One region of the Streptomyces spectabilis genome, then DNA from elsewhere that is predicted to be linked to it. Evidence: riboswitches for the same ligand, from Rfam matches in the RefSeq annotation. Region 1 holds a riboswitch; each other region holds the start of a gene.
The links. Region 1 has a riboswitch for cobalamin ahead of CP982_RS16865 (CbtB domain-containing protein). Riboswitches for the same ligand answer to the same signal wherever they lie in the genome.
Positions count from the first base shown of each region.

Region 2: linked by a shared signal. The riboswitch ahead of metE (5-methyltetrahydropteroyltriglutamate--homocysteine S-methyltransferase) and the one ahead of CP982_RS16865 (CbtB domain-containing protein) in region 1 are both predicted to bind cobalamin.
Region 3: linked by a shared signal. The riboswitch ahead of CP982_RS27715 (ribonucleoside-diphosphate reductase subunit alpha) and the one ahead of CP982_RS16865 (CbtB domain-containing protein) in region 1 are both predicted to bind cobalamin.

Region 1 is NZ_CP023690.1:3,897,782-3,905,172, forward strand. It holds gene CP982_RS16860 (ANTAR domain-containing protein) at 137-958, shown strand; cobalamin riboswitch at 1,378-1,506, shown strand; gene CP982_RS16865 (CbtB domain-containing protein) at 1,545-1,772, shown strand; gene CP982_RS16870 (CbtA family protein) at 1,790-2,632, shown strand; gene CP982_RS16875 (class F sortase) at 2,793-3,416, opposite strand; gene CP982_RS16880 (hypothetical protein) at 3,476-3,994, opposite strand; gene CP982_RS16885 (HAD-IIA family hydrolase) at 4,096-4,875, opposite strand; gene CP982_RS16890 (alkaline phosphatase family protein) at 4,958-6,442, opposite strand; gene CP982_RS16895 (2-aminoethylphosphonate ABC transporter substrate-binding protein) at 6,592-7,391, opposite strand, start outside.
Region 2 is NZ_CP023690.1:9,057,746-9,065,136, reverse strand. It holds gene CP982_RS38515 (ABC transporter ATP-binding protein) at 1-471, shown strand, start outside; gene CP982_RS38510 (ABC transporter permease) at 468-1,349, shown strand; gene CP982_RS38505 (hypothetical protein) at 1,472-1,684, shown strand; cobalamin riboswitch at 1,809-1,998, shown strand; gene metE (5-methyltetrahydropteroyltriglutamate--homocysteine S-methyltransferase) at 2,178-4,496, shown strand; gene CP982_RS38495 (hypothetical protein) at 4,560-5,930, opposite strand; gene CP982_RS38490 (molybdopterin-dependent oxidoreductase) at 6,148-7,391, shown strand, end outside.
Region 3 is NZ_CP023690.1:6,285,731-6,293,121, forward strand. It holds gene CP982_RS27695 (bifunctional albaflavenone monooxygenase/terpene synthase) at 1-151, shown strand, start outside; gene CP982_RS27700 (GlxA family transcriptional regulator) at 199-1,170, opposite strand; gene CP982_RS27705 (hypothetical protein) at 1,264-1,494, shown strand; gene CP982_RS27710 (ribonucleotide-diphosphate reductase subunit beta) at 1,407-2,363, opposite strand; gene CP982_RS27715 (ribonucleoside-diphosphate reductase subunit alpha) at 2,501-4,918, opposite strand; cobalamin riboswitch at 5,052-5,178, opposite strand; gene CP982_RS27720 (hypothetical protein) at 5,376-6,011, opposite strand; gene mctP (monocarboxylate uptake permease MctP) at 6,086-7,391, opposite strand, start outside.

The DNA of each region.
Region 1 (7,391 bases):
CCGGTGCTCAATCCTGGCATAACTACGTGACCCTCACGAGGCCGGGAGAGCCCGTCCGGGCAGCTGTAGGAGAGCTGTTACAGCCCTCCGATGCGGGGTAGGCGAAAAGGTTGGGGGGAGGCGAAAGGGAGAGGCCATGAAGGCCATGCCGGACCGCACCCCGGAGCTGGGACTGGCGCGCGCCCTCGTCGAGACCGTGGTCACGGTCGCCGACGACTTCGACGCGGATCGCCACCTGGGCCGCGTCAGCCAGGTCTGCGCGGAGCTCTTGGACACGCTCGCCGCGGGCGTGATGTACACGGACGCGCAGGACACGGTGCGGATCGCCACGAGCCGCCGCGGGGAGCGGCTCGCGCGCGAACTGCTCGAAGCCCAGCACCTGGGCGGCCCCTGCATCGACTGCTTCGGCAGCGGCAAGCCCGTGGGTCCCGTCCGGCTCGCCGCGCGGGACGCGGTGGCCCGCTGGCCGGAGTTCGCGGCACGGGCCACCGCGCAGGGCGTCGACGTCGCCTTGGCTGTGGCGCTGCGGGCGCGGGGGCGCGTCTTCGGCGTGCTCGGCGTCTTCGCGGCGGAGTGGCGGCCGGACGGTGCGCCGGGTGCGCCCGCGGCCGACGGGGTCACGGGCCCGGCGCCCCAGGACCCCGGGCAGGAGAGCGCGTTGGGGCTCGCGCAGGCGCTCGCGGATGTCGCGGCCGCCGGGCTGCACAACCAGCGCGCCTACACCGAGTGCCGCGATCTCTCCCGGCAGCTCCAGGCCGCGCTCAGCAGCCGCATCCGGATCGAGCAGGCCAAGGGGATACTGGCCGAGCGCTGGCAGACCGGGACCGACGCGGCCTTCGGCGCGATGCGGCGGTACGCGCGCAGGGAGCGCCTCGTCATGGACACGGTGGCCGGGATGGTGCTCAAGGGGACGCTCGACGACGCGACGCTCCAGGACAGGCACGGCCCGTCCCGGTAAGGGGGCGTGGCCCGGCGTGCACCCGCGCCACCTGCGGCGTTCAGCGAGCGGCGGCAAAAGGCCAGTTGGCGTCAAACTCCCCTAGGCCGAAGCCGACTTCCGCTCTAGAGTCGTGGTGACGGCCCAAGCCCCCGGCCGGAGTGGAGCGTTCCGAACGCGGTGCGGCCCAGGGCGGCCGCGTGCTCCCGGACGTTCCGCGCAGTCCACGACCGATGGACCATCCGAAGCCTCCCGTGCCGACGCCGGGTTCCTCCCGCAGCTCGAGCGCGCGCGGTCGAGGACCGGCCCGGTCGGCGACTCCGGGGGGAGCGGGTCGTTGACCGGGCCAGGTTGTGCCCCGCTCCGGGGCGCACGCCGCCCGCGCGCGGCGCCCTCGCGGGCGCGGCGACTGGTTGACAGTGTCCATGACCACCTGCGACTCTCCCGGCGACAAGTCCATACGTCGAGGCGACGGTTGCCAGGAACCCGGTGCGACTCCGGGACGGTCCCGCCACTGTTACCCCACGCGCACGCCTGGGGAAGTCAGGAACTGAACCCGTCGTCCTCCTGCCATGGGGCGTGGAAACCCCAGAAGGAGAGCCACGGTATGTCCGCTTCCGCTGCGCACAGCGCACCACACACCGACACCGCCGCGATACAGTCCGCGACCATCCAGACCCGCGACTGGCTGATCGCCGCGGGCGCCGTGATCCTCGCGCTCATCACCCTGTACGCGGTCTTCATGGACAACGGCTCGCTGATCTCGGCGACCGGTGACTACCTCCACGAGTTCGCGCACGACGGCAGGCACCTCTTCGGTGCCCCCTGCCACTGATCGGGGCCGCTCGCACCATGACCGCGTCCCCAGAGACTCCCCCTTCCCCGAACTCCCTCACCGCTCCCCGCACTTCGACTCCCGCCGCCTCCCCAGCGGCCCCGTCCCCCGTCCTCGCGCTGCTCGGCCGCGGCCTCGCGGCCGGGAGCCTGGGCGGGCTCGCCGCCGGGCTCTTCTCGCTGCTGCTCGCCGAGCCCCTGATGGACAAGGCGATCCGCGCGGAGGAGGCCCGTTCGCAGGCCCACGAGCAGCATGACGCCGGTGCCGCCGTGCAGCACCACGAGGAGCTGTTCTCACGCTCCACGCAGCACGCGGGCCTGGTCATCGCCCTGGTCGTCGCGGGCCTCGCGATCGGCGTGCTCTTCGCCGTCGCGTACGCCCTCGTGCACCGGCGCGATCCGCGTGCCAACCCCTGGCCGCGGGCGCTCGCGTTCTGCGCGGCCGCGTTCTGCGCGGTCTCCCTCTTCCCCGCCCTGCGCTATCCGGCGATGCCGCCCGGCGTCGGCGACTCCGGCACGGTGGGTGACCGGCAGGCCATGTGGGTCGCGGCGGTCGTGATCAGCGTGCTCGGCATGTTCCTGGTCTGGCAGGTGTACGTGCGCCTCGCCGGCCGGTCGCAGCCGGTGCGGCAGCTCGCGGCGGCGGGCACGGCTGCCGCCGTCCTCGCGCTGCTGTGGGCGCTGCCGGACAACCCGGACCCGACGCCCGTGAGCCCCACGCTCCTGTGGGACTTCCGCATGCTGTCGCTCGCGTCGCACGTGCTGATGTGGGTGGTCTTCGCGGCCGTGTTCGGCGGCATCGGCCTGCGGGCGCTGCGCGCGAGAGCCGGGACCGAGGCCGCCTCGACCCCGGCTGTCTAGGGCGTGTCCGGTGGGTCGGCGTGGAGCAAGGAGCGGCGTCTGGTGCGTGCGATCGCAAGGCGCCGGGATGTCCTCGTAGCGGAGCTACTAGGACATTTCGGCAACGCGGCGAGCGTGCGTGCCAGGCGTCGCGACGCCGCGCCGACCCATCGGACACGCCCTAGGGGCCCACGCCCGTGAGATAGGCGGAGACGACCACGTTCGCCGAGTACGTACGGCTGGCGCGGTCGAAGGTGCCGCCACAAGTGATCAGGCGCAGTTCGGCGCGGCCCTCCTCGCGGGGGCCGTAAGCCGTCTTCGCGTCGAAGTCGTCGCGGCCGAGCACCTGGACGTCGTCCACCGTGAACTCGGCGACGGCCCCGTCGTCCCGCACCACCCGCACCTTCTCGCCGGGGCGCACGGCGCTGAGGTGGTAGAAGACGGCGGGCCTGCTCTCCGTGTCCACGTGGCCCACGAGCAGCGCGGCCCCGGCCGCCCCGGGCCGCACCCCGCCGCCGTACCAGCCGACGACGCCCGGCTGCCCGTACGGCGGCGGGTCGATCGCGCCCACCGCGTCCAGGCCGCGGGCCACCACCGGGGCCCGTACGCCGAGCGAGGGCACGTCCACGCGCTGCGGCCGCGCGTCGGCGAGCGGCTCGTGCGGGCGGGGCAGTTCGAGGCCGGGGGGCCTGCCGACGGCGGCGATGTCCCCGGTGGTCGGGTCGGAGAGGCCGCCGCGCACGTCGGTGATCTCGTTGCCCCACAGCCACAGGCCGACGAGCAGCACGGCCCACGCCACGCCCATGACGAGACGCCTGGTGCCGTGCGGGGCGTCGGCGCCTTCGGGCTCGGGCCCGGCCACGGTCAGTCGGAGCGGCGCCGGCGGACGCTGCGCAGGGCCACGGCGACGGCGGCCGCCCCCGCGAGCACCAGGCCGACGACGGCGTGCCGCGTACCGGGCCCGGCCTCCTCGGCGACCGCGGCCACGGGCTTGAGATCGGCGGTGCCGCCCCCGCCGGCCCGCACGGGCGCCTGCGGCGTGGCCTGGGCACCGCCGGCCCGGACGGTGCCGACGCCCTGGTGCGGGTGCCCGTCGCAGGTCACGGTGATCTCGTACGTCCCCGAGATCCCGGCCCTGAGCCGCGCGGATCCGGTGAGCGTCTTGCCGCCGCTGCCGGTCAGCTCGGCGTCCTTCGCGAACGCGCCGGAGCCCGCGGCGCCCGTCGTGCCGCGGCACCCCGAGACCCGCACCTCGACCTGCCCGCCCGGCACCGCGGCGGCGGGTGTGACCTGGGCCCTGACCTGGTCCTGGTCGTGCGCGGCCGCCGGTCCCGCCACCCCCGCGAGCGCGCCCGCGAGGACGAGACCCCCCGCGCCACGCACGGCAAGCGAACATATACGCATCGTGAACCTCCTGTACCAGCAGATTCACGCGCGCGGGGCGTCAGCGCATCCTCAGGACACCCGTCCGTGCCCGCGCGGGCTCAGACCCGGTCGACGAGATCGGCGATGGAGTCCGCGACCGTGGAGGGCCGGAACGGGTACTGGTCGATGTCGGCCCGCGAGGTAAGGCCTGTGAGCACGAGGAAGGTCTCCATCCCCGCCTCGAGGCCCGCGAGGACGTCCGTGTCCATGCGGTCGCCGATCATCGCGCTCGTCTCCGAGTGCGCCCCGATGGCGTTCAGGCCGGTGCGCATCATCAGGGGGTTCGGCTTGCCCGCGAAGTACGGCTTCTTGCCGGTCGCCTTGGTGATCAGCGCGGCCACGGCGCCGGTGGCGGGCAGCGGGCCCTCCGTGGAGGGGCCGGTCTCGTCCGGGTTGGTGCAGATGAAGCGCGCGCCGTCGTTGATGAGCCGCACGGCCTTGGTCATGGCCTCGAAGGAGTAGGTGCGGGTCTCGCCGAGCACCACGTAGTCCGGGTCGTGGTCGGTCAGGACGTACCCGATGTCGTGCAGGGCGGTGGTCAGGCCCGCCTCCCCGATCACGTACGCCGTGCCGCCGGGCCGCTGGTCGTCGAGGAACTTCGCGGTGGCGAGGGCCGAGGTCCAGATGTTCTCGACGGGCACTTCGAGGCCCATGCGGGTCAGCCGGGCCTGGAGGTCACGGGCGGTGTAGATGGAGTTGTTGGTGAGCACGAGGAACGGCTTGCCGGACTCGCGGAGCTTCTTGATGAAGGAGTCGGCGCCGGGGATCGGCACGCCCTCGTGGATGAGCACGCCGTCCATGTCGGTGAGCCACGATTCGATGGGCTTGCGCTCTGCCATGGGGTGCACTCCTGCGGGGTCTGCGTGAAGCAAGTGGCTTGCGGGGCGTCGGAACGGCGCTGTGCCGACGCCCCCAGCCTAATCAGGAAGGCTTGATCCCGACCCCGTCGATCACCCAGTACCAGTTGTTGCCTCCGGTGTAGCGGAAGCGGACCTGGGCCGTCCGGGCTCCGGCGGGGACCTGGAGCCGTACGGTCTCCACGACGGAGGGCGTGTCGGCGGTGTACGTCTTGATGACGACGGGCGCCTTGCCGTCGTAGGAGACGAGCACCTGGCCCTGCTGCGGGGACTCCTGGCGGTAGAACGTGGTGTAGGTGAGCGTGGCCGGGGCGCCGCCCGTGACCTCGTACGCGGGGCTGACGAGGGTGGAGTCGAAGGTTCCGGTGACGGACTTGTCGGACCACTCGTCGCCGTCGGCGACGGCGAAGACGTTCCGCGCCCGGAGGTTGAGTTCGCGCTCCTGGTCGCGCTGGGTCTTCGTCCAGAACTCGTCCGTGGTGAAGGACCAGCCGCGCCACTCGGTGACGCCTCCGCCGCCCATCCGCGTGTTGTCGACGCTCCAGCCGTCGGGCGGGGTGTGGGTGAAGCCGATGACGCCCGCGCCGACGCCGGTCTCGTCGACGGGCGGCTTGAGCCGGTCGCGCAGCGCGTCGAAGGCGTCCGGGCGGGGCTGCTGCACGGGGCGGCCGTCCAGGCCCCAGGCGGGGTCGACGGCGACGCCGAGGTGGGCGAGCGCGCTGACGGCGACGTCGGGCATGCGCACGTCGTACCGTACGGAACCGGCGGTGAGCCCCTCCCCCGCGGCGATGAGGAAGGTCTGCCGCTCGGGCCAGCTGGAGCCGCCGTGGCCGCCCCCGTCGGTGTGGCCGTGATCGGCGGTGACCATGACCAGCCAGTCCTCGTCCCCGTGCGACGGCCGTGAGGTCACGGCGTCGAGGATGCGGCCGACCTGGGCGTCGGCGCCGTGGATGGCGTCGAGGTAGGCGCGGCTCGCGGCGCCGCTGGCGTGTCCGGCGTGGTCGATGTTGTCGAGCTGGACGAAGACGGCGTCGGGGTCGCCCTCGGTGAGGGCGGTGACGGCGCGGCGCGTGGTGCCCGCGTCGTACTCGTCGGAGGGCGTGGAGACGCGGGTGTCGACCTTCGACGAGAAGATCGTGTCGGTGAGGGGCGCCCAGGAGGACACGGCGTAGGTGCGCAGGGCGGGCTTCGCGGCCTCGGCGCGCGTCATGAAGTCGGGGTAGCGGGCGAGGTCGTGGCCGGTGAAGTCGTTGTTCACGACCTTGTGCTTGTCGGGCCAGACGCCGGTGAGCAGCGTGGACCAGCCGGGGCCCGACATGGTGGGGGCGAGCGGGTTGGCGTAGATGCTGCTCGGGGCGGTGAGGCCGCGCGCCATCAGGGACTTCAGGCGGGGCGCGGCGGCGTCCTCGATCCGGTTCAGGAGCGCGCCGTCGAGGCCGATGACCAGGACCTTGGGCCTGCGCGCGACGGCGGCGCGGGCGAGGCCCGACAGGGGCCCCGCGGCGGTGGCGAGGGCGGCGGCGGAGACGAGGAGCGAGCGGCGGCGCATGCCGTGGGACACGGTTCCTCCAGGGGGAGAGAAGGTGCGGGGGTGAGGCGCGAGGGCAGGCATGGCAACGCCCCTGGCTACGCAGGGGCGTTGACGGGAGATGGGGGTGTATTGGGGGTGTATTGGGGGTGTATGTGGAGGGGGGTGGGTCAGCTGCCGGTCTCGGACTTCCAGTCGTCCACGTACTCCGTGAGGTTCTTGGAGATATCGTCCCAGTCCGGCTCGAAGACTTCGACACCGTCCACGAGCTTGTCCAGGGCGATGGCGTTGGCGTCGGTGGCCTTGACGTCCTTGCGGGCCGCGAAGCCGCCGCCGATCTCGCTGACCTGGCGCTGGGCCGCCCGGCCGAGGAGGTAGTCGAGGAACTTCTTCGCGTTGGCGCTGTGCGGGGCCTTGTTCACCAGGCCAGCGGCGTAGGGCAGCGCGAAGGTGGTGGGCTTCTTGCCCTCCTTGGCCGGGAACCAGATGCCGAGGTTGGGCATGTTCTTGGACTGGGCGTAGTTCATCTGGACGTCGCCGTTGGCGACGAGCAGCTCGCCCTTGTCGACCTTGGGCGCGAGCTTGCCGGTGGAGGCGGACGGACCGACGTTGTTGGACTGGAGCTTGCCGAGGTACTTCAGGGCGGGCTCCTTGCCGCCGAAGTCGTGCATGGCCTTGATGAGCACGGCGGTGCCGTCGCCCGCGACGCCCGGCGTGGAGTACTGGATCTTGTTCTTGTACGTGCCGTCGGTCAGCTCGTCCCAGGTCCTGGGGGCCTTGGAGCCCTTCAGCTCCTTCTTGTTGTAGATGAAGCCGAAGTAGTTGTTCACGACGGCGGTCCACTTGCCGTCGGGTGCCTTGTTCGCGCCGTCGACCTGCTCGGAGCCCTTGGGCTCGTACGCCTGCAACAGGCCCTTCTCGTCGGCCTGCTGGATGAACGGGGGCAGGGTGATGAGCACGTCGGCCTGGG
Region 2 (7,391 bases), 5.2 Mb from region 1:
ACGCTGTCCGGCGGCCAGCGGCGCCGCCTCGACGTGGCCATCGGCCTGGTCGGCCGCCCCGAACTGCTCTTCCTCGACGAGCCCACGGCCGGGCTCGACCCCCAGGCACGCCACGCGTTCCACGGCCTGGTCCGGCGCCTCGCCGCCGAGCGGCGCACCACCGTCCTGCTCACCACGCACGACCTCGCCGAGGCGGACAAGCTCGCCGACCGCATCCTGATCCTGGCGGGCGGCCGGATCGTCGCGGACGGCACCGCCGACGAGCTCGCGCGCCGCATCGTGGGCGAGGACGAGGTCCGCTGGACCCGCGCCGGGCGGCGGTTCACGCGGACCACCGCCGAATCGACGGCGTTCGTACGGACGTTGTTCCACGAACACGGCGAGGCGATCGGCGAACTGGAAGTGCGCCGGGCGTCCTTGGAGGACACGTACATAGCGCTGGTGCGGCGGCAGGAGGCCACGGTCCGATGAGCGCTCCTCCCTCCCGCGCGGCACGCCCGGCACGTGCGACCGGCACGGCACTGCGGGCCGGATGCGGCCGCGGCGCCATCGAGCTGCGGCAGTCCTTCACCAACGGCGGCGACCTGGTGTCCCATCTGCTGTGGCCGGTCCTGATGCTGATCACCCTGTTCTTCCTGCGGGAGCGGGAGTTCGGGTCGAGCGGCCTCGCCCTCGGCACCCTGGCGCTGCCCGGCATCCTCGGCATGAACGCGGCCATGGGCATGGTCAGCATGAGCCAGATCCTCACCGCCGAGCGCGAGGACGGCACGCTGCTGCGCGCCAGGGCCACGCCGAACGGCATGCGGAGCTATCTGACCGGCAAGGTCATCGCGGTGGCGGGCGGCCTGGTCGCCGATCTCGCGATCCTGCTGGTGCCCGCCATGTTCCTGATCGACGGGCTCGCCGCGGCCCGTCCGGGCGCCTGGCTGACGCTCGCCTGGGTGCTCGTACTCGGCCTGGTGGCGACCCTGCCGATCGGCGCGGTCCTCGGCTCGCTGTTCCCGAGCGCCCGCAGCCAGGGCCTGATCCAACTGCCGGTCATGGGCATGATCGCGATCTCCGGCATCTTCTACCCCGTCACCGCCCTGCCCGGCTGGCTCCAGGCCGTCGCCCAGGTCACGCCCGTCTACTGGCTCGGCCTCGGCATGCGCTCGGCGCTGCTGCCCGGCACGGCCGCCGAGGTGGAGATCGGCGACTCCTGGCGGCACTGGGAGACCGCCGGGGTCCTCGGGGCGTGGGCGGTGCTCGGACTGCTCGTGGCCCCGGTCGTGCTGCGGCGCATGGCGCGCCGCGAGTCCGGGTCGAGCGTGGCGGAGCGCCGCGAGAGGGCCCTGCGTCGCATCGGCTAGCCGGGCCGCCGCTCCACCCCTCGTACGAGGGACAGGACGCATCCACGCGCCTCGACTTGGGCAGCCATGTCGGCGCTCCACCCGCGCCCGGGCGGAGCCCTCCGCCAGCAGAAAGAGACCTCATGCGCCGACGCCTGACCGCAGCCCTCCTCCTCGGCCTGGCCCTGACCGGCATCTCCACCGTCACCGCGGCGGCCGCCGGCCCCGCCCCGACGGCCCGGCACGCCCCGGCGAACCCGTCCCCGCTGCTCCCCGCGCCCGAGTCGCTGATCACCGAGGGCATCTCCATCGAGGGCCCGCTGATCAACAACCTCGGCCTGCCGATTCTCTTCTGAGCGGCTGCTCCGGCCACCGCGTACGGCCCGCCGACGACCGGCGGGCCGTACGCGTGCGAGCAGGGCCTTCCGGATCCTGGACGGCACTGTTCTGCGGGGGCATCACCCCGTAGGGTGTCCGCAGCAGCTGGTTCGCCCCACCCGCCAGGTGGGAGCGTCGTAAGAGGGAACCCGGTGAGAATCCGGGACTGCCCCGCAGCGGTGAGCGGGAACGACCGCCGTCACACGCACTGGGCCCGACCGGGCCTGGGAAGCGACGGCTAGTAGGTGTCCTCCATGAGGACGTGCCCGCGAGTCCGAAGACCTGCCAACTGCCCGTGCGCGGACCACTCCGCGCGCGGAAATCCCGGTGACCTCGAGGGCGGGTCGGCGTACACACCAGACGGACGACCGCGCTGTGCCGCGCGAGGTCGGCTCCGTCCGGTTCGTCATCCCTTCGCGCTCTCGTCCCCTCGCCGGGACGTCATGGATTCATCTCGCGAAGGAGATCCACGTGACCAGCAAGTCCGCAGCCGCGGCAGCACGGGCCACCGTGTACGGCTACCCCCGTCAGGGCGCCAACCGAGAGCTGAAGAAGGCGATCGAGGGCTACTGGAAGGGCCGCGTCACCGCCGACGCCCTCCGTGCCACCGCCACCGAGCTGCGCGCCGCCAACTGGCGGCAGCTCGCCGACGCCGGCGTCCACGAGATCCCGACCGGCGACTTCTCGTACTACGACCACGTTCTCGACACCAGCGTGATGGTCGGCGCGATCCCCGCGCGCCACCGGGCCGCCGTCGCGGCCGACGCCCTCGACGGCTACTTCGCCATGGCGCGCGGCACCCAGGACGTCGCGCCGCTGGAGATGACCAAGTGGTTCGACACCAACTATCACTACCTCGTGCCCGAGTTGGGGCCTGACACCGTCTTCACCGCGAGCTCCGCCAAGCAGGTCGCCGAGCTCAAGGAGGCCCAGGCGCTCGGCCTCACCGCGCGCCCGGTCCTGGTCGGTCCCGTGACCTATCTGCTGCTGGCCAAGCCCGCCCCCGGCGTGCCCGCCGACTTCGAGCCGCTGACCCTCCTGGACCGGCTCCTGCCCGTGTACGCCGAGGTCCTCGCCGATCTGCGCGCCGCCGGTGCCGCGTGGGTACAGCTCGACGAGCCCGCCCTGGTCCAGGACCGCACCCCGGCCGAACTCAACGCCGCCGCCCGCGCCTACCGCGACCTCGGCGCCCTCACCGACCGGCCCAAGCTGCTGGTCGCCTCCTACTTCGACCGGCTCGGCGACGCCCTGCCCGTCCTGGCGAAGGCCCCGGTCGACGGCCTGGCCCTGGACTTCACCGACGCCGCCGCGGCCAACCTCGACGCGCTGGCCGCGGCGGGCGGCCTGCCCGGCAAGCGCCTGGTCGCGGGCGTCGTCAACGGCCGCAACATCTGGATCAACGACTTCGAGAAGTCCCTGACCACCCTGGGCACGCTGCTCGGCCTGGCCGACCGCGTCGACGTGGCCGCCTCCTGCTCCCTCCTGCACGTCCCCATCGACGCCGCGGCCGAGCGGGACATCGACCCGCAGATCCTGCGCTGGCTGGCCTTCGCCCAGCAGAAGACCACCGAGATCGTCACCCTCGCCAAGGGCCTGTCCCAGGGCACCGACACCATCGCCGCCGAACTCGCGGCCAACCGGGCCGATCTGGCCTCCCGCGCCGGATCGGCCATCACCCACGACCCGGCCGTACGGGCCCGCGCCGCCGCGGTCACCGACGCCGACGGCCGCCGCTCGCAGCCGTACGCCGAGCGCGCCGCCGCCCAGCGCTCCCACCTCAAGCTGCCGCTCCTGCCCACGACCACCATCGGCTCGTTCCCGCAGACCGCCGAACTGCGCGCGGCCCGCGCCGACCTGCGCACGGGCCGGATCGACACCGCCGGGTACGAACAGCGCATCGAGAACGAGATCCGTGAGGTCATCTCCTTCCAGGAGAAGACCGGGATCGACGTCCTGGTGCACGGCGAGCCCGAGCGCAACGACATGGTCCAGTACTTCGCCGAGCAGCTCACCGGCTACCTCGCCACCCAGCACGGCTGGGTCCAGTCCTACGGCACCCGCTACGTACGCCCGCCGGTCCTCGCCGGTGACATCTCCCGCCCCGAGCCGATGACCGTGCGCTGGACCGCGTACGCCAACTCCCTCACCGACCGGCCGGTCAAGGGCATGCTCACCGGCCCGGTGACGATGCTCGCGTGGTCGTTCGTCCGCGACGACCAGCCCCTCGGCGACACCGCGCGACAGGTGGCACTCGCCCTGCGGGACGAGGTCAACGACCTGGAAGCGGCAGGCACATCGGTGATCCAGGTCGACGAACCCGCACTGCGCGAGACACTGCCCCTGCGCGCCACCGACCACGCCGCGTACCTTGAGTGGGCGACGGAGTCCTTCCGGCTCACCACCAGCGGCGTACGCCCTGAAACCCAGATCCACACCCACATGTGCTACGCCGAGTTCGGCGACATCGTCCAGGCCATCGACGACCTCGACGCCGACGTCATCAGCCTGGAAGCGGCCCGCTCCCACATGCAGGTCGCCCGCGAGCTCGCCGCACACGGCTACCCGCGCGAGGCGGGGCCCGGCGTGTACGACATCCACTCACCGCGCGTCCCGGGCGCCGAAGAAGCCGCCGCCCTGCTGCGCACCGGCCTTGAGGCCATCCCCGCCGAACGGCTGTGGGTCAACCCCGACTGCGGCCTGAAGACCCGCGGCTGGCCGGAGACCCAGGCGTCCCTGGAGAACCTGGTCGCCGCCGCCCGCACGGTCCGGGGTGAACTGCCCACCTCCTGACCGCAGATACGCCGTGGGCCGGGGCGCCGCGAGCGCCCCGGCCCTGGTCCCTGCCCGGCATCTTCACCAGCCGGTGAGCAGCAGATGGTTGACGGCCAGGGCGAGGGCCGCCTGGGCCGTGAGCCAGAGGCGGCGGCCTCGTTCGGGAAGCAGTGCCGTCGCCGTGAGCAGGAGCACGGCGAACGGCAGCCAGATGCGTTCGGTCTCCGCCTTGCTCATGCCCGAGGCGTCCGCGACCGCCACCGCCAGGAGGGCCGCGAGGGCGAGGCCCGCGACCCGGTCCGCCGCCGTGGACGCCCCGGCGCGCCAGCGGCGCACCGCACCCGGTGAGGAGCCCGCCGCCCGTCGCACCCCGGCCACCGTCGCGAGCCCCGCGATCAGCACCGTGCAGGCCGGATTGACCCAGATCCAGTACCAGTAGGGCCGCACCCCGCCCGCGCCCTGGTAGTAGCGCTCCACCAACAGGTGGTACGCCTCCCACCAGTTGAAGCCGAACGCGGTGAACACCGCGGGGACGACGAGCGCGCCCGCCACGAAGTACGGCAGCGGGCGGACCGTCCTGGCGAGGACGAGGACGCCCGCCGCGATCACCGCGAAGAGCGTGAGACCGTACGACAGATAGCAGAGCAGGCCGTACAGGAGACCCGCCGCGCAGGCGGCGAGGGCCGGGCGGCGGACCGTACGCGTCGCGGCGAGCGCGAGCAGCGCCGTCAGCCAGGCGGCGACGGCCGCGAAGTAGCCGTCGGCCGACGTGCCCATCCACACGGCGGCGGGAGCGAGCACGAGGAACGGCGCCGCCCGGCGCGCGCTCGCCTCGTCCCCGAGGGCCTTCAGCGTGATCAGTACGGCGATGACGGCCGTACTGCCCGCTGTGATGACGAAGGCGCCCGCCCATCCGCCGCCGCCCAGACCGATCCGGTCGAGCAGGACGAAGGTGAGCGGGGCGGCGGGCGGGTGGCCCGCGGTGTGCGCGGGCCAGTGGTACGCGCCCGGCTCCCCGAGCAGGATGTACTGGGTGTAGTCCCGCAGCGTCGCGGGGATGTCCGCGAAGCGGTCGACGACCTGGAGGTACTCGTACTTCGTGGTGAGCCGCACGGCCACGCCCCGGTGCCAGCCGTCCACCAGCGCGAGCGACCAGATCCACGCCGTCGACGCCGCCCACGCCGCGGCGAGCAGCGCCCGCCAGGGCAGCCGTGCCGCGAGCACCGGGCCGTGGGCGACGACCGCGACGGCGACGGCGAGTGCCGCCGGAGTGCCGGGGCCGACGTGCGGGTCCCAGACGGCGTACAGCGGCGGCCAGTTGACGTGCAGGCTGCCGTCGGAGCCCTCGACGGCCCGCCCGACCACGACGGCGGCGGTGACGAGGAGTGCGGCGAGTCCGGCGGCGAGCAGATCGCGGCGCGGGCCTGAGGTGCGTCGTTCGGGGTGGTTCACGCTGGCACGCTAGGCGGCCGGGGGCGCGTGCGGACCGCTGTGCCGCCCTCTGTCACGGAACCGTCAGATCCTCCGCCGCCCCCGGTGCGCCGCGGCCGGGCCCGCCGGAATCCGTCAGCGTTTCGTCATGCGTCGCGGCCGCCGTCGGGCCGCCCGCCGGTCTTACGGTCGACGCGAGGCGACGGACCCGCGTCGCGCCGACCAGCGAGGACATGCCATGGGCAAGCCACAGGGGCCGCCGGCCGCCGACACCGCACGCTCCGCGGCGGCTCGCGGACCGACCGGCCTGTGGCGCAGCCCGCTGCGCGGTCCCTGGTTCACCTCCGTGCTCGGCGTGGTGCTCCTGGCCGGTATGACGCTGCTCTTCGTGACCGGCCTGCTGTCGTACGCCGCGTACAACCCCGGCCTGTCGCCCGTCAACGACAAGACGCCCGACAAGGGGATCCTCGGCTTCTACCTCTTCCCCTGGCCGACCCGTCCGCGCTGGCTGTACCGCCTCACCCAGGGCCTGCACGTCACCGTCGGCGTCACGCTCGTACCGGTGCTGCTCGCCAAGCTGTGGTCGGTGCTCCCGAAGTTCTTCGAGCTGCCGCCCGTGCGGTCCGTGGGGCACGCCCTGGAACGCCTCTCCCTGCTGCTGCTCGTGGGCGGCGCGCTGTTCGAGTTCGCGACGGGCATCCTGAACGTGCAGTTGGAGTACGTCTTTCCCGGCTCCTTCTACCCCCTGCACTTCTACGGCGCGTGGGTGTTCTTCGCCGGATTCGCCGCCCACGTGGCGCTGAAACTACCGCGCACCGTACGGGTGTTGCGGGAGCGCGGCTTCCGGGCGCAGCTGCGGACGCGCGCGCCGGAAGGCGACGGCGGCTCGGGGCTCGTCGCCGCCCGGCCCGCCGAGCCGACCGTGTCCCGGCGCGGCGCGCTCGGCCTGGTCGGCGGCGGCTCGCTGCTGCTGTTCGCGACGACCGCCGGGCAGAGCTTCGACGGCTGGCCGCGCGCCACGGCCCTGTTCGCGCCGCACGGCGGCCGGGACCCGGGCACCGGGCTCGGCGCGTTCCAGGTCAACAAGACGGCCGCGGCCGTGGGCCTGGGGCGCCGTGACCTCGTCGACGGCTGGCGGCTCGACCTGGTGGGCCGGGGCCGCACCGTGCGCCTGACCCGCGCCGACCTGCTCGCCCTGCCGCAGCACCGCGCGGACCTGCCCCTCGCGTGCGTGGAGGGCTGGTCGACGTCCGACCAGGCCTGGCAGGGCGTGCGCCTGCGCGACCTGGCCGCGCTCGTCGGGTACGACGGGGAGAGGGCCGACCCGCCCGGCGTCCTCGTGGAGTCCTTGCAGACGCGCGGCGCCTTCCGCCGCGCCGCGCTGCGCGACAACCAGGTCCGCGACCCGCGCTCGCTGCTCGCCCTGCGCGTCAACGGCGCCGACCTGAGCCCGGACCACGGCTACCCGGCACGCGTCATCGT
Region 3 (7,391 bases), 2.4 Mb from region 1:
CGACCACTTCAGCCTGGCGGAACTCACCATCATCCTGGCCACGATCGTCCCCCGCTGGCGGCTGGCCCCGGTGGCGGGGACCGACACGCGCACGAAGGTCGGCATCACGCTGCACCCGCGGGATCTGGTGCTGCGCGCCACGGCCCGCTGACGCCCGCGCGCCCGCACCGCCCTGAGGGGCCGGTGCGGGCGCGCGCGTCAGGCCGCGGACTCGGCCCCGGGGCCGCGGAACGTGCGCCGGTAGGCGTTCGGCGTCGTGCCGAGCACGCGGACGAACTGATGGCGCAGCGCGGCCGCGTTCGCGAAGCCGGAGCGCCAGGCGACCGCGTCCACGGTCTGGTCCGTGACCTCCAGCAACTCCTGGGCGCGGAGCAGGCGTTGGCGCAGCAGCCAGCGGTACGGCGTGGTGCCGGTCTCCTCCTTGAAGCGGCGGGCGAAGGTGCGCGGCGACATATGGGCGCGGGCCGCGAGCAGGTCGACGGTCAGCTCCCGGTCGAGGTGGCGCTCCATCCACGCCAGGACGCCGCCGACGGTGTCGCAGCGGGCGCGCGGCAGCGGACGCTCGATGTACTGGGCCTGGCCGCCGTCGCGGTGCGGCGGCACGATCATCCGGCGGGCGATGGCGTTGGCGACCTCCGCGCCGTTCTCCCTGCGGACCAGGTGCAGGGCGGCGTCGATGCCCGCCGCGGTGCCCGCGGAGGTGATCACCGGGTCCTCGTCGACGTACAGCACGTCCGGCTCGACGACGGCGCGCGGACAGCGGCGCGTCAGCTCGTCGGCGTGCCGCCAGTGCACCGCGCAGCGCCGCCCGTCCAGGAGCCCGGCCGCCGCGAGCACGAAGGCGCCGGTGCAGACGCTGAGCACCCGGGTGCCGCGGTCGGTGGCGCGGCGCAGGGCGTCGAGCAGCGCGGGCGGGAAGTCCCGCGTCACATAGGAGTCGCCCGCGGGCACGGTGATGAGGTCGGCCTCCTCAAGGCGGTCGAGGCCGTACGGCGTGGAGATGGTGAAGCCGGCGTGCGTGGAGAGCGTGGGGCCCTCGGCCGAGACGAGCGCGAAGTCGTACACCGGCAGGCCCTCGTCGCTGCGGTCGAGGCCGAACACCTCGGACACGACGCCGAGTTCGAAGGGGTGCACGCCGTCGAGCGCGACGGCGGCCACGTTCCTCAACATGGGGACAGTGTGCCGCGTCGCTGGCAGGAAATCGAGGGTGGGCGACAGTCCTGCCACTCACGCCGAAGGACGGCCGGCGCGAGAGTGGTCGTCATGAACGCACATGACGCACTCGACACGCTGGCCGTCCTCGGGGTCTTCCTGCTCATGGCCCTGCCGTCACTGATCGGCCACGCCCACGACCGCCGGATCGACCGGCAGCTGCGAGGGGCCGAGCGCGGGCCCGGGCCGCAGGATCAGAACTCGTCGTCGAAGGAGACCGAGCCCTCCACGGCGACCTGGTACGCGGACGGGCGCCGCTCGAAGAAGTTGGTCAGCTCCTGAACGCCCTGCAGCTCCATGAACGAGAACGGGTTCTCGGAGCCGTACACCGGCGCGAAGCCGAGGCGCGCCAGGCGCTGGTCGGCGACGCACTGGAGGTACTCGCGCATCGAGTCGGTGTTCATGCCGGGCAGGCCGTCGCCGCACAGGTCGCGGGCGAACTGCAGCTCGGCCTCGACCGCTCCCTTCAGCATGTCCGTGACCTGCTCCTGGAGCGCCTCGTCGAACAGCTCCGGCTCCTCCTTGCGGACGGTGTCCACGACCTCGAAGGCGAAGGACATGTGCATCGTCTCGTCGCGGAACACCCAGTTGGTGCCGGTCGCGAGGCCGTGCAGCAGACCGCGGCTGCGGAACCAGTAGACGTAGGCGAAGGCACCGTAGAAGAACAGGCCCTCGATGCACGCCGCGAAGCAGATCAGGTTCAGCAGGAAGCGGCGGCGGTCGGCCTTGGACTCCAGGCGGTCCAGCTTCTCCACCGAGTCCATCCACTTGAAGCAGAACTCGGCCTTCTCCCGGATGGAGGGGATGTTCTCCACGGCCGCGAAGGCGGCGGCGCGGTCCTCCGGGTCGGGCAGGTAGGTGTCGAGCAGCGTCAAGTAGAACTGGACGTGCACGGCCTCCTCGAAGAGCTGACGGCTCAGGTAGAGCCGTGCCTCGGGGGAGTTGATGTGCTTGTAGAGCGTGAGCACCAGGTTGTTCGCCACGATCGAGTCGCCGGTGGCGAAGAACGCGACCAGGCGGCCGATGAGGTGCTGCTCCTCGGCCGTCATCTTGGCGAGGTCGGCCACGTCCGAGTGGAGGTCGACCTCCTCCACGGTCCAGGTGTTCTTGATCGCGTCCCGGTAGCGCTCGTAGAAGTCCGGGTAGCGCATCGGGCGGAGCGTCAGCTCGAAGCCCGGGTCGAGCAGGTTCTTCTCGCCCGTCGTCGTGGTGGTGTGCAGTTCCGACGAAGAGCGTTCCGGCGCGGAGCGCTGTCCATCAGGGGCGGTGGTCGGGTGACGGGTGGGCATTACTGGCAGGCCTCGCAGGACTCGGGGTTTTCCAGGGAGCAGGCGATCGCCTCGGGGTCGCTCACCTGCTGGGGGACGGGGGCGGCCGCGGCGGCGGAGCCCCCGGCGGCGCGGGCGATGCGCGTCGCGGGGCGCGAGCGCAGGTAGTACGTGGTCTTGAGGCCCTGCTGCCAGGCGTAGGCGTACATCGAGGAGAGCTTGCCGATGGTCGGCGTCTCCAGGAACAGGTTCAGGGACTGCGACTGGTCGAGGTACGGCGTGCGCGCGGCGGCCATGTCGATCAGGCCCCGCTGCGGGATCTCCCAGGCCGTGCGGTACAGGTTCCGCACCTCCGCGGGCACCCAGGTGAAGCCCTGCACCGAGCCGTTGGACTCGCGAAGGGCCTCGCGGGTCTGCGCGTCCCACACGCCGAGCTTCTTGAGGTCCTGCACCAGGTAGGAGTTGACCTGGAGGAACTCGCCGGACAGCGTCTCGCGCTTGAAGAGGTTGGAGACCTGCGGCTCGATGCACTCGTAGACGCCCGCGATGGAGGCGATGGTGGCGGTCGGGGCGATGGCCAGGAGCAGCGAGTTGCGCATGCCGACCTTGCCGATGCGCTCCCGCAGCGCGTCCCAGCGCTCGGGCCAGGCGCGCTCCGCCGCGGTGTGCTCGTAGTGGTCGGGGTGCAGGACGCCGCGCGCCGTGCGGGTCTTCTCCCAGGCGGGCAGCGGGCCGTGGCGCTCGGCGAGGTCCGCGGAGGCCTCGTAGGCGGCGAGCATGATCCGCTCGGCGATCCTCGTGGACAGCGCCTTCGCCTCGGGGGAGTCGAAGGGCAGCCGCAGCTGGAAGAAGACGTCCTGCAGACCCATGGCGCCCAGGCCCACGGGGCGCCACTTGGCGTTGGAGTTCCCGGCCTGCTCGGTCGGGTAGAAGTTGATGTCCACGACGCGGTCGAGGAACGTCACGGCGGTGCGGACGGTGGCGTCCAGGCGCTCCCAGTCGATGTCCCCGTCGGCCACGAAGGCCCCGAGGTTCACCGAGCCGAGGTTGCACACGGCCGTCTCGCCGTCGTCCGTGACCTCCAGGATCTCCGTGCACAGGTTGGAGGAGTGCACGGTGTGGCCGGGCTCGGCGGTCTGGTTGGCGGTGCGGTTGGAGGTGTCCTTGAAGGTCATCCAGCCGTTGCCGGTCTGCGCGAGGGTGCGCATCATGCGGCCGTACAGGTCACGGGCCGGCATGGTCTTGCGGGCCAGGCCCTTGGCCTCGGCCGCGCGGTACGCGGCGTCGAACTCCTCGCCCCACAGGTCGACGAGCTCGGGCGTGTCGGCGGGCGAGAACAGCGACCACTCCTGGTCGGCGGCGACCCGGCGCATGAACTCGTCCGGGATCCAGTGCGCGAGGTTCAGGTTGTGGGTGCGCCGGGCGTCCTCGCCGGTGTTGTCCCGCAGCTCCAGGAACTCCTCGATGTCGGAGTGCCAGGTCTCCAGGTAGACCGCGGCGGCGCCCTTGCGGCGGCCGCCCTGGTTCACGGCGGCGACGGAGGCGTCGAGCGTCTTCAGGAACGGCACGATGCCGTTGGAGTGGCCGTTCGTGCCGCGGATCAGCGAACCGCGCGAGCGGATGCGGGAGTACGACAGGCCGATGCCGCCGGCGTGCTTCGACAGGCGCGCCACCTGGTGGTAGCGGTCGTAGATCGAGTCCAGCTCGTCGAGCGGCGAGTCGAGCAGGTAGCAGCTCGACATCTGCGGGTGCCGGGTGCCGGAGTTGAAGAGCGTCGGCGAGGACGGCAGGTAGTCCAGACGGCTCATCAGGCCGTACAGGGAGGCGACCTCGTCCAGGGCGCGCGCGGAGTCGTCCTCGGCGAGACCGGCGGCCACGCGCAGCATGAAGTGCTGCGGCGTCTCGATGACCTTGCGGGTGATCGGGTGGCGCAGCAGATAGCGGCTGTGCAGCGTGCGCAGGCCGAAGTAGCCGAAGCGGCGGTCGGCGCCGTCGGCGAGCGCGGCCTCCACGAGCCCGTCGAGACGGGCGCCGTGCAGGGCCGTGAACGCGGCGGTGCGGTCGGCGATCAGGCCCTCGCGGTGGCCGACCGCGACGGACTCGGAGAACGACGTGACGCCCTGCGAGGCGGCCTCCTCGCGGATGCCGATGGTCAGCAGCCGGGCGGCGAGCCGGGAGTACGCGGGGTCCTCGGAGATGAGCCCGGCGGCCGCCTCGGTGGCGAGCTCCCGCAGCTCGGCCTCGTCGGCCTTCGCCGAGCGCCCGCGCAGGGCGGCCGCGGCGACGCGTCCGGGGTCGGCGTCGGGGAGGTCGGCGGTGAGGTCGGTCAGGGTGCGCAGCAGCGCGGTGCCCGGGGCGTCAGTCCGCGTGGACTGCTCGGCGGGCTGCTGACCGGCTTCGGCCTGCGCTGACGCGGGCTCGGCGGGCGCGATGGTCACGTGGTGCTCTCCCTCGCTCGGCTCTGGGCATCGAGGCGGCTGAGGGCACACGGGCGCGACCGCGGGCAGCGGTACGTACGCCGCGTCCACCAGCCCATTCCACGAGGCCCGGACGTCTGCGCCCGGACCGGGCGGCACGGGCGTGCTGTCGGCAGGTCCTCGGACTTGCGGGTACGCAAATGCGCACACGTACACCGTTGCGGGACAGTTCCGGACTTGCACCGGATTCCCCTGCGGCGACAGCGAGGACGAGCATACATCTTGTGCTGGGTTTCGGTGGCACCCCTAGATGTTGTGTCGGAGGTGACCGTTCCCTCACGGGGTGTGGTCGCTCGTGTGCCTGTCGGAGCGTCAACTCGCAGGAGAGAAGCCCCAGACCGGGGGCGGGTTCGCAGTCCCGGCGGGGGGCGCGGACGCCGCGCCCCCGGCGGCCTGTCGGGCGGGGCGGTGGGGCAGGTCAGCCGCTCGTGCCCGGTGGGTCCTGGGGAGCGCCGTCCCCGTTCGGGGGCAGGTCGCCGCGGTCCGCCGGGAGGCCCGTCCCGCCGCCGTCCGGGGGCAGGACCTCGGGGTCGGCCTGCTCGGGCAGGGTGGCGTCCAGTTCGCGGTCGTCGGCGCGGTGGGCGGTCTCGGCGGCGGCGCGCAGCGCGGCGCGGTCCACCGCGCCGCGGTCGGCGGCGAGCTGGATCCGCAGCCCGTTCTCCGAGCGGACGTACTCGTGCCGGGAGCCCGTGACGCGGTACCAGCCCTTGCCGTCCTTCTCGCAGCTCTTGGCGGCGGGCGGGACCGTGCGGCAGTTCCCGTCGGTGACGGTGCCCCGGTCGACGGAGAGCGTGAGCTGCGCGCCGCCCTCGTCCTTCACGTACGTGGACTGGAAGCCGTCCTCACCGATCACGCCCACCGACTGCCGGGCGAGTTCGAAGCCGTCGGCCTCCGTCACGTACACGTGCTCCACGACCGTCTGCGCCGCCGTGGCGCGCTCCTCCAGTTCGGAGCGGTCCGGCGGCGCCGTGCCGGCGAGGCTGTCCGAGCCGCAGCCGGTGAGGGCGAGCGGGACGAGGAGCAGGGCCGGGAGGAGGCGGTGGGAACGTCTCATGCGTACATCCTTTCGCATGCGCCCGCCGCCGTCCGTGTCCCGGCCCCGGCCCTGTCAGTCCGTGCCGCCCCGGTTCAGTGGCCCGCGCCCACCTTGGGCAGTTCGGTGGCCACGCCCTTGTCCCCGGCGTCCGCCGTGTAGTCCTCGGGCGATGTCTCGTCGATGCCCTCGGGAGCCTTGAGCGCCTTCAGGACGAAGGTGAGGACGACGGTCACGACCACGTTCAGGACGAACGCCGTCAGGCCGATGTAGCCGATCTCGCCGATGCCGGGGATCTCCTTGGAGGAGCCGCCGAAGTGCTTCTGCGTCGGCGAGGCCACGCCGTACGCGGCCACCGTCCCGTAGACCATGCCGACCGCCCAGCCGGCCAGGAGCGCCCACCGGTGGAACCACCGCGTGAACAGGCCGCCCACGAGCGCGGGCATGGTCTGCAGGATCCAGATGCCGCCCAGGAGCTGGAAGTTGATCGCGACCGTCTTGTCCATGGTGAGCACGAAGGCGAGGGCGCCCACCTTCACCAGGAGCGAGACCAGCTTGGAGACCTTGGTCTCCTGCTCGGGCGTCGCGTCGGGCTTCAGGAAGTCCTTGTAGATGTTGCGGGTGAAGAGATTCGCGGCCGCGATCGACATGATGGCCGCAGGGACGAGCGCGCCGATGCCGATCGCCGCGAACGCGACGCCCGTGAACCAGTCGGGGAACATGTCCTCGAACAGCTGCGGGATCGCCAGCTGCCCGTTCTCGACCTTCACCCCGGCCGCGATCGCCATGAAGCCCAGCAGCGCGAGCAGGCCCAGCATCAGCGAGTACAGCGGCAGGATGGTGGTGTTGCGGCGGATCACGTCGCGGCTGCGCGAGGACAGCGTCGCGGTGATCGAGTGGGGGTACATGAACAGGGCGAGCGCCGAGCCGAGGGCCAGGGTCGCGTACGTCCAGGTGCCCGCGTCGCCGGGCACGAGCGCGCCCACGGGCTTGCCGGTCGCCTCGTTCGTCGCCGAGAACTTCTCGTTCGCCGCCCGGAAGATCTCGTCGAACCCGCCCAGCTTGATGGGGATGTAGATGATGGCCACCGCGATCACGATGTAGATCAGGGTGTCCTTCACGAACGCGATCAGGGCCGGGGCCCTGAGGCCCGAGGAGTAGGTGTACGCGGCGAGCACGCCGAAGGCGATGAGCAGCGGCAGGTCCTTGATGAACCAGTTGGTGTCCTCGCCGCCGCCGACGCCCATCACGTCGAGGACGGCCTGGATGCCGACGAGTTGGAGCGCGATGTACGGCATCGTGGCGAGGATGCCGGTGACGGCCACCGCGAGCGAGAGCCCCTTGGAGCCGAAGCGCCCGCGGACGAAGTCCGACGTCGTCACGTACCCGTGCTTGTGCGAC